DNA from 3 places in the Lactobacillus sp. ESL0703 genome. Region 3 is predicted to be linked to each of the others. Evidence: predicted binding sites of a transcription regulator. Region 3 holds the regulator's gene; each other region holds the start of a gene.
What was found. The regulator HrcA, encoded in region 3, represses chaperone genes, less so after heat shock. The targets are predictions, from matches to a motif close to TTAGCACTCNNNNNNNNNGAGTGCTAA.
Positions count from the first base shown of each region.

Region 1: PT278_RS06765 (ATP-dependent Clp protease ATP-binding subunit) is a predicted target of HrcA. The motif match lies at 2,983-3,009, and genes of this name have one in related genera.
Region 2: PT278_RS04010 (Hsp20/alpha crystallin family protein) is a predicted target of HrcA. The motif match lies at 2,275-2,301, and genes of this name have one in related genera.

Region 1 covers NZ_JAQTIB010000004.1:115,296-119,823, reverse strand. Annotated here, with positions in the region: gene spxA (transcriptional regulator SpxA) at 1-387, opposite strand, end outside; gene ptsP (phosphoenolpyruvate--protein phosphotransferase) at 596-2,329, opposite strand; gene PT278_RS06775 (phosphocarrier protein HPr) at 2,329-2,595, opposite strand; gene PT278_RS06770 (hypothetical protein) at 2,709-2,891, opposite strand; gene PT278_RS06765 (ATP-dependent Clp protease ATP-binding subunit) at 3,053-4,528, shown strand, end outside.
Region 2 covers NZ_JAQTIB010000002.1:320,572-325,099, forward strand. Annotated here, with positions in the region: gene PT278_RS04000 (C1 family peptidase) at 1-197, opposite strand, end outside; gene PT278_RS04005 (C1 family peptidase) at 290-1,612, opposite strand; gene PT278_RS04010 (Hsp20/alpha crystallin family protein) at 1,751-2,173, opposite strand; gene greA (transcription elongation factor GreA) at 2,383-2,844, shown strand; gene PT278_RS04020 (MFS transporter) at 2,922-4,268, shown strand; gene PT278_RS04025 (CPBP family intramembrane glutamic endopeptidase) at 4,410-4,528, shown strand, end outside.
Region 3 covers NZ_JAQTIB010000001.1:170,934-175,461, forward strand. Annotated here, with positions in the region: gene PT278_RS00695 (ribosome-binding factor A) at 1-250, shown strand, start outside; gene truB (tRNA pseudouridine(55) synthase TruB) at 297-1,190, shown strand; gene ribF (riboflavin biosynthesis protein RibF) at 1,210-2,139, shown strand; gene hrcA (heat-inducible transcriptional repressor HrcA) at 2,294-3,343, shown strand; gene grpE (nucleotide exchange factor GrpE) at 3,356-3,928, shown strand; gene dnaK (molecular chaperone DnaK) at 3,946-4,528, shown strand, end outside.

The sequences.
Region 1 (4,528 bases), on a different contig from region 3:
AATCTTTTGCATTTCCTCTAGCTCAAGCCGACGAACTTTCCGCGGCAAGAACCGACGAATTTCATCTTCATTGTAGCCAACTTGCAAGCGCCGATCATCCATAATGATTGGCCGTCTTAACAAACTTGGATTCTTCTCAACCAAATTAAGCAGTTGGTCGATTGATAAATCATCAAGGTTAACTTTTAACTGTTGAAAAGCTCTTGAACGCGTTGAAATAATTTCTTCGGTACCATTTTCTGTCATCCGCAAGATTTGAATAAGCTCGTCCTTAGTAAGAGGTTCAGAAAAAATATTTCTTTCTTTGAAAGCAATGTCATGTTTCTTTAACCAAGCCTTAGCTTTACGACATGAGGTACAACTTGGAGATATATATAAATTAACCATATATTTCACGCTCCTTTGAACAAATACTACTTCTATCTATAATCTATTATAGCATATTACTTCTTTTTTGTAAGTAGTATTTTGTAATTATCTATATTTTTATCTTACAAATAAAAAGTGAATAAATTATGACTTTTTTATCAAGAAAGATTAAAGGTAAATAAAAAATAGTACATCACCTATGATAATGCACTATTTTTTTATTCTATTACTTGTCAACTTGATTCATCAAGTCAGCAACTAATTGTTCATTTTCTTCAGCAGTTTCGGAAATATAACATGCCTTATTTGCCAATTCCTTGAGATCCTCTGTGTTAAGCTTCTTCATTAAGCTTCTAATCCGCAAAATGGAAGTTGCACTCATTGAGTATTCATCAAGACCCATTGACAATAAGATTGGGAACATGGTGCTGTCGCCAGCGGCTTCACCACACATACCACACCAAATACCATTTTCATGAGCTGCATCAATTGTATGCTTAATTAACCGCAATACTGATGGGTTAGCGGGTTGATACAGATAAGAAACATTGTCGTTGCCACGGTCGGCAGCCATTGTATATTGGATCAAGTCATTAGTTCCAATTGAGAAGAAATCAACTTCTTTGGCAAATTGGTCGGCCAAAACTGCAGCAGCCGGAACTTCAATCATCATCCCAACTTCTAAGTTATCGCCAACTTTGACACCATCATTAGTTAATTTAGTCTTTTCTTCAGCTAAGATTGCCTTGGCCTTGCGTAATTCATTCAAGGTACCAATCATTGGGAACATAATGCCCAACTTACCATAAGCAGAAGCTCTAAGCAATGCTCTTAATTGGGTCCGGAAAATGTCTTCATTCTTCAATGACAGTCTGATGGCACGAATACCCAAGAATGGGTTCATTTCGTCTGGTAAGTCCCAATAATCAAGGTGCTTATCGCCACCGATATCCATTGTCCGAATGATTACTTGCTTGCCATGCATTCCTTCGATAACTTCTTTATAAGCCTCGAATTGTTGGTCTTCTGTTGGGAAGTCCTTAGAATCCATGTACAAGAATTCGGTCCGGTACAAACCAATAGCTTCGGCACCATTGTCATTAACACCTTGCATGTCGTTTGGTGTACCAATGTTAGCTGCGATTGTGAACTTCTTACCATCAGCAGTAACTGAAGGTTCGTTCTTCAACTTTTCCCATTCAGCCTTTTGTGCCAAGAATGCTTCGCTCTTTTGCTTGTAATCAGCTACTTGAGCGTCGCTTGGCTCAATAACAGCATCGCCATTTAAGCCGTCGACTACTAAAAGTTGACCATTCTCAACATCAGTAGTAATTGACTCGGTACCAACAACAGCTGGCAATTCAAGTGAACGAGCCATAATTGCTGAGTGCGCAGTCCGACCACCAATATCGGTCACAAAGCCCTTAACAAATTGCTTGTTTAATTGAGCAGTGTCACTAGGGGTCAAGTCGTGCGCAACTACAATAACTTCATGGTCAATTGCAGCTGGATTAGGCAATTCTTTATTTAAAAGGTGGGCCATGATCCGCTTAGAAACATCACGTACATCAGCAGCACGTTGTTGCATATAAGCGTTGTCGGTCATTCCTTCAAAAATTGCAATAAACTTTTGTGCAGTTTCATCAAGTGCGGCTTCACTATTAATTTTTTGGTCTTTGATTTCAGTTTCAATTGCTCCTGTAAATTCAGGATCATTTAAAATCATCAAATGGGCTTCAAATACTTGAGCTTCGTCCTCGCCTAAACTCTCTTTAGCACTGTCACGAATTGCTTCAACTTCAGAAGTCGAAGCAGCGATCGCATCTTTAAAGCGGTCTAATTCACTAGCAGCATCGGAAACAGTGGTCTTCGTAAATGAAAGATCTGGTTCTACCAAGAGATAAGCGGGTGCTACAGCGATACCATCACTTGCAGCAATTCCTTTTAAAGTCTTGGTCATTATTCAGCTAAACCCTCTTTTTTCATTGTTTCTGAAATAGCAGCAATAGCGTCTTTTTCATCATCACCGTCAGCAGTAATTGTAACATCGGCACCCTTGCCAACACCAAGTGACATTACACCCATGATTGACTTCAAGTTAACTGACTTGCCGTTATACTCCAAATTAATATCTGAACCAAACTTCGAAGCAGCTTGTACTAAAAGTGTAGCTGGACGAGCATGAATACCTGTTTCTGCAACAACGTGAAAATCGCATTTTTCCATTATAATTATCTCCTTTTAAAATTGAAAAATCAAAACGGTAGTAAATACCTACTCGAGTATTAGACTATCATTTTTTTGTGAATTAGACAACATAAATGTAACAGTTTACATCATTAATTTTCAGACTTTGACTGTGAATAAACTATTTTTCCACCACGCAAAGCGCGGCCAGTAATATTTTGCCGTTTGCCGAACGCGCGCAAGGCCGCTTGAAAATCAAAGGCATCCTGGGGAGCAACTTCATATTGGTCAAGTTCCCCTTCTGCCAACTGTTCAAGAATTTTTTGATAATCCACTAAATATCACCGTCTTTTTCATCTTTTTTATTTAATGACCACTGTTATTTTAACATATTTATTGAGCTTACAAAAAATAAGTTTTCAAGTTTTAGCACTTGATTATTGAGAGTGCTAATTATATAATTTAGTAAACTTGAAATGAAAGGCGGTAAGTATAATTGCTTTGTCAAAACTGTCAAAAGCGGCCTGCTTCCATTCACCTTTACGCCAAGGTCAATGGTCAAAGTCGCGAAATTAATTTATGTGGACAATGTTATCAACAACTTAAACAACAAGGAAATATTAATATGAATAATGACAACAACGGTTTCTTCGGAGACTTTGATGACTTATTTAATAGTATGAACGCAAATAACGCTGCATTTAATAATGCTAATCATGAACAACCGCAACGGCCAAATAATGGTGCCGGCGGCGGCCGTTCACTACTTAACCAATATGGTACTGACTTAACAGCACTAGCTAAAAAGGGCAAAATCGACCCAGTTATTGGTCGAGATAAGGAAATTGCGCGCGTAATTGAGATATTAAATAGAAGAACTAAAAATAATCCAGTATTAATTGGTGAAGCCGGTGTTGGTAAAACAGCGGTTGTCGAAGGACTGGCGCAACAAATTGTCGACGGCTCAGTACCTGCTAAATTACAGGACAAGCGCATTATTTCACTAAACGTCGTTTCACTTGTTCAAGGAACTGGCATCCGTGGTCAATTCGAACAGCGCATGCAGCAATTAATTAAAGAATTGCAACAGCACGACGATATTATCTTATTTATTGATGAAATTCACGAAATTGTCGGTGCTGGTAACGCTGAAGGCGGCATGGATGCAGGTAATATTATTAAGCCTGCCCTAGCCCGCGGCGACTTACAACTGGTCGGTGCAACAACCTTAAAAGAATACCGTGAAATCGAAAAAGATTCCGCACTTGCTCGGCGATTCCAACCTGTTGACGTTAAAGAACCATCAGTTGCGGAAACTATTCGCATCTTAAAAGGCATTCAAAAACGTTACGAAGATTACCACCACGTTCACTATACTGATGATGCAATCAAGTCGGCAGCCGAATTATCAGAACGCTATATCCAAGATCGCTTCTTGCCTGACAAGGCCATTGACCTGCTTGACGAGGCTGGTTCAAGAATGAACTTAACCATTCCTTATGTTGACAAGGACAAGCTCAAGGAACGCATCACTGCTGCTCAAGAATTAAAGCAGGAATCATTAAAAAATGAGGACTACGAAAAGGCCGCATATTACCGTGACCAGATTGAGAAGTACAACAAGGTAAAAGACCAAAAGATTGATCCCGATAAGTCACCAGTTATCACCAGCAAAATCATGAACAAGATTGTTGAAGAAAAGACTGGTATTCCTGTTGGCGACCTGCAAAAGCAAGAAGAAAATCAATTACAAACTTTGGCCCCTACTTTAAAGGCTCACGTCATTGGTCAAGACCAGGCCGTTGATAAGGTTGCCCGCGCAATTCGCCGCAACCGAATTGGCTTTAACAAGTCCGGTCGTCCAATTGGCTCCTTCCTCTTTGTTGGTCCAACTGGGGTTGGTAAGACAGAACTAGCTAAGCAATTAGCTAAGCAAATGTTTGGTTCAGAAAATGCCATGATTCGTTTTGAT
Region 2 (4,528 bases), on a different contig from region 3:
TGTTGTTGGTTGGTAACATTTTCCGTATCTAATTCTGTTGAAAAAACGCGTGTCAGTTCACCTTGTACACGTTCATTATATGAAGCCATTAGAACACCGCTCTTTTGAGCAGCGCGGGCAACAACTTGATTTTTTGGATTATCGTTAAACTTGTCAGCGAATTGTTCAAGTTCTTGCACAGTTAATTTGTGTCCCATATCGGATCTCCTTTTTAATCTTTTTTGAATTACTCTCTAATTTTAAGCTAAAAGAAAACCGAGTTCAATTACTGAACCCGGTTTTTTTATTGTTAGCCTAATGGATCCCAAACTGGTAAATCTTCAGCAATTGGGCCTTCTGCTAAAGCTAATTGCTCTGGTGTCAAGTACTTTTTGTGGACAGCAACTTCGTAAACATAGTCGTTAAACCAGTCGTTGCTCATTACAAAGTAGCCGTTCTTACCAACTTGATCGCCCCAAGAATTTTCAACTTTCCAGCGGCGAACCTCGCCTTGGTCTTCATCAACACCAACAAAAGTCATGGCGTGTGAGAAGTTTGCTTCGCCAGTGCGCAGTCTATCAGCCTTACTCATCTTTAAGTCAACGTCAAAAAGATGGTTCATTTGGTAAAGTTCAGAGTCAAGGTAGCCCTTTGGTCGGTCTAATTCGTGCAATACATCGTTGCCAAACCATACAGCCTCACCATCTTTAAGCTGGCGAATGGTTGCAGTAGCCAAGTATTCCATTGGCACGTTGAGCAGCTTGATTTCACATAAGCCCGCAACATTATTATCGGCAGAAAAGCCGTATAATTTGTTATATTCGTGGTTAGGTGAGTTGGTTAAAACGACATAGTCATCTAGGTCAAGGTCACCAAGATACTTTTGGTAGAAGGTTTGCGGCGTTAAATCCTTATCCAAATGATACTTCTTGTCATCATCGCGGTATTCCAGATCAAATTTCTTAGGTGGTTCACCGATAGCAATTGCCGTCATCCGGTAGACTTCATTTAAGAAACGATCTTGTGTTTGCGCAACTTCTTCATCCTTGCCGTCTTGCTTTAATTGGCGCAAGACTAAGGCATCTTTGCGCAGCTTTTTACCTAAAGCCATTTGTAAGGCATCGGTGTTGTTGCTGTTGAAGCTCTCAGGCATTGCATAACTAGGGACGACGCCGTACTTTTGCACTAGGGATGCGGCCAGCTGCCAGTGACCGCCGTCTTGACCAGCACTTGCCAGATACTTGCGGACAGTTCGCGAGTCAAGTGATTGGTCGGCAGTTGCAATAATATGGTTATAAAAAATATTGGCACGTTCAATTTTATCCCAGAAAAAATTATAACTTTGTGAGAAAGTAAAGTCCTTAACATGATATTTTTTACCAAAATAGTGGCGCAAAACGTTGAGAGCTGCGAATTCCCAACAGCGTCCGGAATGCTGTTGCGCGGTAACTTTGCCGACATCTAATTCGGTTGAAAAGACGCGGTTTAAGTCATTGCTGGCCTTTTGTTCATTATAAGAAGCTGCAAAAATTCCGCTCTTTTGGGCAGCACGGGCAATGACCTGATTTTGGGGATCGCTGTTAAAGTCGGCAGAATACTTTGCCAACTCTTGAATTGAAAGTTGATGGTTCATTAGTTAATTCTCCTTTTTTAATTAATTATTAATAATTATTTTAGGACAAAATAAAAACGAGTTCAACAGCTGAACTCGTTTTAGAGAATTACATGTATTGGCAACTTATCTAAGACTTCTTGCAAATATAATAATAAGTTAATCGATTGAAATCGAGTTATCACTACTGCCGGCAGTTTGCTTTGGCAGTGTGATAGTCAATACACCATTATCATACTTTGCATGAATCTCACTTGCAACTACATTTGGTAATCTAAAGCTGCGGGAAATGTGTCCGGCACTTCTTTCGCGGTGGATAATACTGCTATCTTTTGATAAATCTTTAAATGATTTTCTCGAGCCAGATACGCTCAAAACCCCGTTATTGTAGTTTAAATTAATCTTTTCTTTATCCATGCCGGGCATATCAACCTTAACAACATAGTTTCTGTCGTTTTCGGCAACATCAGCCTGCATTAATTTTGCCATTTCGTTAGTATCAAAAAATTTCTGTGGAAGGTCAAACCAATCATTCATTGCGTCAAATAAGTCATTGTGACGATTCGTTAAATCTTGTGCCATAGTAAAAACTTCCTTTCAAAAATTAAATTATTTGTAGAGAAGACTTTCATTTCTTCCTTACACTGATTATTATAGTAGGCAGATTAGGAAAATGAAAATATTTAGCACTCTTAATTTTAGAGTGCTAATTTTAGATAAAAAATACTGTCGTTATCAGTTATTTTGCTTGTGGATAATTATAAATTTAAAAAAGTAGAGGAGTAATCTTGATGGTTTATTATCAAAAAATGACGCCGGAGGGCTACCAAAAAATCAAGGATGAAATTGCAGATTTGAAAAAAGACCGGCCGCGTCGAATTAAGATTTTGCAGGAAGCGCGCAGCTTAGGTGACTTATCTGAAAATACTGAGTATACCGAGGCTAAACGTGACTTGGGACACTTGCAGAGCCGTTTGCGGTACTTGGATAAGCAGTTAAAATATGCTGAAATTGTGGAAAAAACTGATGACGGCAAGGTTGATTTAGGCAAGACCGTGACCTTGAAGTTTGCTGGTGATGATGAAGTTGAAGAATATCGCATCGTTGGCCGGATGGAAGCTGACTTAGATGAAGGAAAAGTTGCATTTGACTCACCATTAGGGCAGGCGATTATGAAACAGACGGCAAAGACGACAGTAACAGTGGCGGCACCTGCTGGTGAATATCAAGTAACAATTGTTAAAGTCGATTAAACAGGCTTGAAAAAATAGATATTATTAATTTCCTGATAGTGCTATCATTAGCTTAATACAAGAGGAGGAGAAGATTTATGTTTAAGTGGATTTTAGCGCGACCAGATTCTCAAAAACGAGTGCCGCAGGAAAAAATTGGGAAAACTTATAAGTTACGGCAACTTGGTGTTTTACTTGCAACTTGCATTGGCTATATTGGGTATTACATCATTAGGCTAGTTTTTACGACTGAACAGAACGATATTATGAAGGTATATCATTTTACAACCGCTGATATTGGTCTGATTTTGTCGTGCTTTGGCATTGGTTATGGTGTTGCCAAGCTGTTTATGGGTGCATTAGCCGATAAGTGTGATGCCAACCGTTATCTAATGCTTGGGTTATTATTGTCGGCAGTCTTAAATATCTTTTTGGGCAGCAGTCGCAATTTATACATTATGATGCTCTTGATGTTTTTAATTGCTGTAACTCAAGGTATGGGAGCAGCAGCCTGTCAGCGAATGATTCAGTTATGGTGGGGACCAAGAATGAGGGGAACGATGTATTCGATTTGGTCTTCAGCCCATAATGCTGGGTCATTTATCTGTGTTGCTGTGGTGCAATTAGCGAGCTTTTTGTTTGCTGGTTCCTTGCCAGCTGTCTTTTATACAGCCTCAGTAGTGTCGTTTATTATTTGTATTTTGATTTTGCTTTTAGGAGCTGACCGGCCAGCAGTCGTGGGGTTACCCGATATTTCTACTTACACTGGTGACAAGGTCGTTTTGGACGATGGACAAACGGTAACTTCTGATTCAACTCAGTTAAGTATTATCCAAATTTTTGTTAAGTATATTTTGAAGAATAAGCTTGTTTGGGCCGTGACATTAACCTCTATGTCGCTTTATCTCGTACGTTATGGAATTCAAAGCTGGATTCCATCGTATTTAGTTCAAACGAAGGGCTTTGATCCCGGTGTTGCGAAATGGGTAATCGGAATTTTCGAATTAGCATCTGTTCCGGGGGTGATTATTATCGGTGCAATTTCGGATTTGCTTAAAGGACGGCGGGCACAAGTTTCAATCGCTTGTGTTATTGGCGTATTACTATGCTTAACGGTTTATTTCTTTACCAATAATCATACTTTAATTATTGTGGCCCTGATTATTATGGGGAACTTGATCTATGCGCCTTTGACTTTGGTGGGCCTAATGATTAATGAAGTTGTACCTAAGTTTGCCGTGGGAGCGTCAACAGGATTTATGGGCTTTTTCCAGTATATCTTTGGTGAAACTCTAGCTACAGCTCTGATTGGGATTTTAGTTAATCAATTTGGCTGGATTGCCAGCAACACAATTTTGTACCTCGCTTCAGGCCTAGCAATTGTCTTTTTACTATATACAGCAAGAAGTGAAAAACTGATGCGGCAAAAAGCGATGAGTAAGTAATAAAAGCTGTTTTTAATGTATTATAATTGATGATAAATGGTCGAAATGGATTAGAAAAAATCTGTTGAAATTTCATAAAATTGTCTTTTTTTGCTATAATATGGAATTTGTAGAGTACACAAATGGATAGAGGTAATTTTTGTGAATACACCAGCATCAAGAGAGGGCAACTTAATCCGCTACATTATTTATTTTATTGGCTATTTAATGGCTGCCGGCACTGTTAAGCTGGTTACTATAAATTTACCAATTCGCCTTTG
Region 3 (4,528 bases):
ATGTACTAATGATTTATCATATGCAACTATTTATTACAGTATTCTCTCTGATAATCCTAAGAAAGAAGAAGAAGCTGCTGCCGGCTTAGAAAAGGCTAAGGGAATGATGCGTCACTTGCTTGGGCAAATTTTGACGGTTTACAAAGTTCCTGAATTGATTTTTAAGCGCGACAACTCTGTTAAATATGGTAGTAAAATCGATAAGTTAATTGCTGATTTAAAAAAGCAAGAAGCAGATCGTAATAATTAAAAAGGGCGCCTTTGTGGCGCTTTTTTAATGAAGACAGGTTTGAAAAATGTTAAACGGAATTTTAGTAATTGATAAGGCTACGGGAATGACGAGCGCTGATGTCGTGTATCATTTGCGTAAGGCCTTGCACATCAAAAAAATTGGACATGCTGGAACACTTGATCCCGATGTTACTGGGGTATTGCCAATTGCGATTGGTCAAGCAACTAAGCTGATTGAATTAATGCATGCGCAAAACAAAAAGTATGAGGGTACTGGCATTTTGGGCTATGCTACTGATAGCTATGATATTAGTGGTAAAACTCTAGCAACTAAAAATGTAACTGAACCAATTTCAGCAGATGTGATTAAGCAAGGGATGCAGTCGTTCATTGGTAGAATTGAGCAGGTACCACCGATTTACTCGGCAGTACGTGTTAATGGCAAGCACTTATATGAATATGCACGTGCGGGAATTGAAGTTGAACGACCTAAAAGACAAGTTGACGTTCTAGCTTATAATTTAACGGGGCAACCAAGTTTTGATCCGGAAAAAGGTCAAGAAGAATTCAGCTTTGCAATTGAATGCAGTAAGGGGACTTACGTACGTTCATTAGTCAATGATTTGGGGCAGAAGCTGGGTGTGCCAGCTGTGATGAGTAAGTTGCGGCGAACAGCCAGTTCAGGATTTGACATTAATCAGGCAGTTAGCTTGGATGAGATTATTGCCGATCCGGCGAAAGCTGAACAACTAATTCAGCCGATTGATGCTTTTTTTAAAAATTATCCGCAAGTTGATTTGACTACAGGTCAGTGGTTAAAAGTGAAAAATGGCGCTGCGATTGCTTTAGAAACTGATGCAAATCAGGTTGCATTACGATACAATAATAAGGTTAAGGCAATTTATCAAAAGGATGCAGAAAAGTACCGTCCCGACTTGATGCTCTTGCAAAATGAATAGGTGAAATGAAGGTCTTATTGTGCAAATTATCCATTTAACTCATCCAGTTAAAGAAAATTTAATTCCAAGTAAAATTGTGTTAGCGTTGGGCTTTTTTGATGGTGTTCATCGCGGGCACCAGCACTTGATTGAATTAGCCCGTACAACAGCACGCGAGAAGCAGTTGCCGCTTGTCGTAATGACATTTGATCGTCATCCAAAAGAAGTTTATCAAAAGTCACAAGTTGTTTATATTGATAGTCTAGATGAAAAAGCTTACAAAATGGAACAATTAGGTGTAGATTACCTACTTGTGATGCATTTTAATACCGGCTTTAGTAAATTGTCAGCACAGGAATTCGTCGATCAAATTATTGTACGGCTAAAAGCGGATACTGTTGTTGCTGGCTTTGATTACACTTATGGCCCCAAAGACATTGCCAATATGAAGAATTTTCCTAAATTTGCTAAGGGTAGATTCAAGATTATTGATGTGCCAAAGCAAACTTATGATGGTCAAAAAATTGGTTCAACGGAAATTAGACGAGCAATTAGTAGCGGTGATATGAAGCTGGCAGCACAGCTTTTAGGTTCGCCGTATGTGATGTCTGGAATTGTTGGCCATGGCTTACGAAATGGTCACAAGCTCGGCTATCCAACTGCTAATTTGGTTTGGACTGAGAACAAGGTTTTACCTAAAGTGGGCGTTTATGCAACTAAAACAAACATTGGCGGCAAATGGTATGATTCCATGACCAGTGTTGGCTACAATGTTACTATTAATGAAGGTAAACGTATTTTTATTGAATCTAACCTGTTTGGCTTCGATCAAGAAGCATACGGGGAAAAGATGATTATCAAATGGTACAAGTATACGCGAGGCGAAATCAAGTTTGCAAATCTTGCAGAATTAAAAAAACAAATGGCGCATGACGAAGCAGAGATAAAGGCTTACTTTGCTGATAAATAAAGACTTCCACCTACCTTAAAAAGTAGGTGGAAATTTTTAATTGCTGGAAAATGTAAATATTTTTAGCACTCGGCTTGACATTCTGCTAAATGCTAGTATCATAATAATTGTTAGCACAAAAGATATGAGAGTGCTAAAAGTGAGGGCGATATTTATGTTGACCGAGCGTCAAGAACTTATTTTAAAAACAATCATTAACGATTTTACACAGACTCATGATCCGGTAGGTTCAAAGACGGTAATGAGTCAGTTGCCGATTAAAGTATCGAGTGCAACAATCAGGAACGAAATGGCTGTTTTGGAAGATCGAGGGCTGATTGAAAAAACTCATTCCTCTAGTGGACGAGTTCCTTCTACTGAAGGCTATCGCTATTATCTTGATAATCTAGTTGAGCCGCTGCAGATTACTGAATCTGTTTACACTAAGATTATTAATCAGCTTGACCGTCCATTTCATCAAGTAAACGAAATCGTTCAGGAAGCAGCTAGAATCTTATCCGATTTAACCAACTATACAGCTTTTGCGGAAGGGCCAGAAAGCCGCGATGTGACCGTAACGGGTTTTCGCATTGTGCCACTGGTTGGTCGGCAAGTAATGGCAATTTTGGTTACCAGTGATGGCAGCGTACAAAATCAAGTTTATCACTTGCCACGCAATATTCATGGTGATGAAATCGAAAAAGCTGTTCGCATGATTAATGATGAACTGGTTGGTAAGAGCTTAGCTGAAATTACGCCGGAGATGCTTAGTAAAGCCTTGGGTGAAAATGCCAACAGTAAGCATGCTAGTGAGCTGATTGAGTTAGTTGAAGATGTCATTAACGATGCTGCCAGCGAACAATTATATGTTGATGGTCAGATCAATTTATTGAATAATTCTTCGACTAATGATGTTTCAGATATCCGTTCATTATATGAACTGGTTGACCACGATGATTTGCTTGCAAATCTTGAAGCCTATAAGCCAACTTCCAATTCAGGACGTTTTCCTGTTAGAGTTAGCTTAGGTTCAGAATTACCAAACGAGTTATTAAAGGATTACAGTCTGTTAACTGCAGAATATAGTGTTGGTTCGCATGGCAAAGGCATTATTGCCTTGCTGGGCCCAACTAATATGCCGTATTCACAAGTAATCGGCTTGCTTGAATATTTTAGAAATGAACTTGCAAAAAAGTTGCTTGAATACTACGGCCGATTTAAATAAAGGAGGTTAGCTGTGAGTAAAAAAGATTTAGATCAAACAGAAGTAACTGCTGAAAATTCAGAATCAGAAAATGAAACAAAAGAGCAGACTACTGAAGCTAACAAACAAGAAAAAACACCTGAGCAAAAGCTTCAAGAAGAATTAACTAAGGCGCAAGCTGATAGTAAAGATTTTGAAGATAAGTATTTGCGTAGTCAGGCAGAAATGCAGAATATGCAGGGCCGTTATAATAAAGAACGGGCTCAATTAATTAAGTACGAATCACAATCTTTAGCTAAGGATGTTCTACCAGCAATGGATAATTTAGAGCGGGCTTTGGCTACTGAAGTTGATGATGAAGCATCGAAGCAACTAAAGAAGGGTGTACAAATGACACTTGATTCTTTAGTTAAGGCCATGAAAGATCACGGAATTAGTGAAATTGAGGCTGAAGGTGTTAAATTTGATCCGACACTGCATCAAGCTGTACAAACAGTTGCAGCCAGCAGCGATGATCAAAAGGACCACGTTGTCCAAGTTTTACAAAAAGGATATCAATATAAAGACCGTACATTAAGACCAGCAATGGTTGTTGTTGCACAATAGTGAAAGGATGTTAATCAATGTCAAAAGTTATCGGAATCGACCTCGGAACGACTAACTCAGCAGTTGCCGTTCTTGAAGGAAAAGAACCCAAAATTATTACTAACCCAGAAGGTAACCGGACTACACCATCAGTAGTTGCTTTCAAAGACGGTGAAATTCAAGTTGGTGAAGTTGCCAAGCGGCAAGCAATCACTAATCCAAATACTGTCATTTCAATTAAGCGTCACATGGGTGAAGCAGATTACAAAGTTAAGATTGGTGACAAGTCCTACACTCCTCAAGAAATTTCAGCAATGATTTTGCAATACATTAAGAAATTCTCTGAAGATTACTTAGGCGAAAAGGTTACTGACGCTGTTGTTACTGTTCCTGCATACTTCAACGACGCACAACGTCAAGCTACTAAAGATGCTGGTAAGATTGCTGGTTTAGACATTAAGCGGATTATCAACGAACCTACTGCTTCTTCACTTGCTTACGGCCTTGATAAAGATGCTGAAGATGAAAAAGTCTTAGTTTACGACCTTGGTGGTGGTACTTTCGACGTTTCCGTATTGCAATTAGGTGACGGCGTCTTCCAAGTGTTATCAACTAACGGTG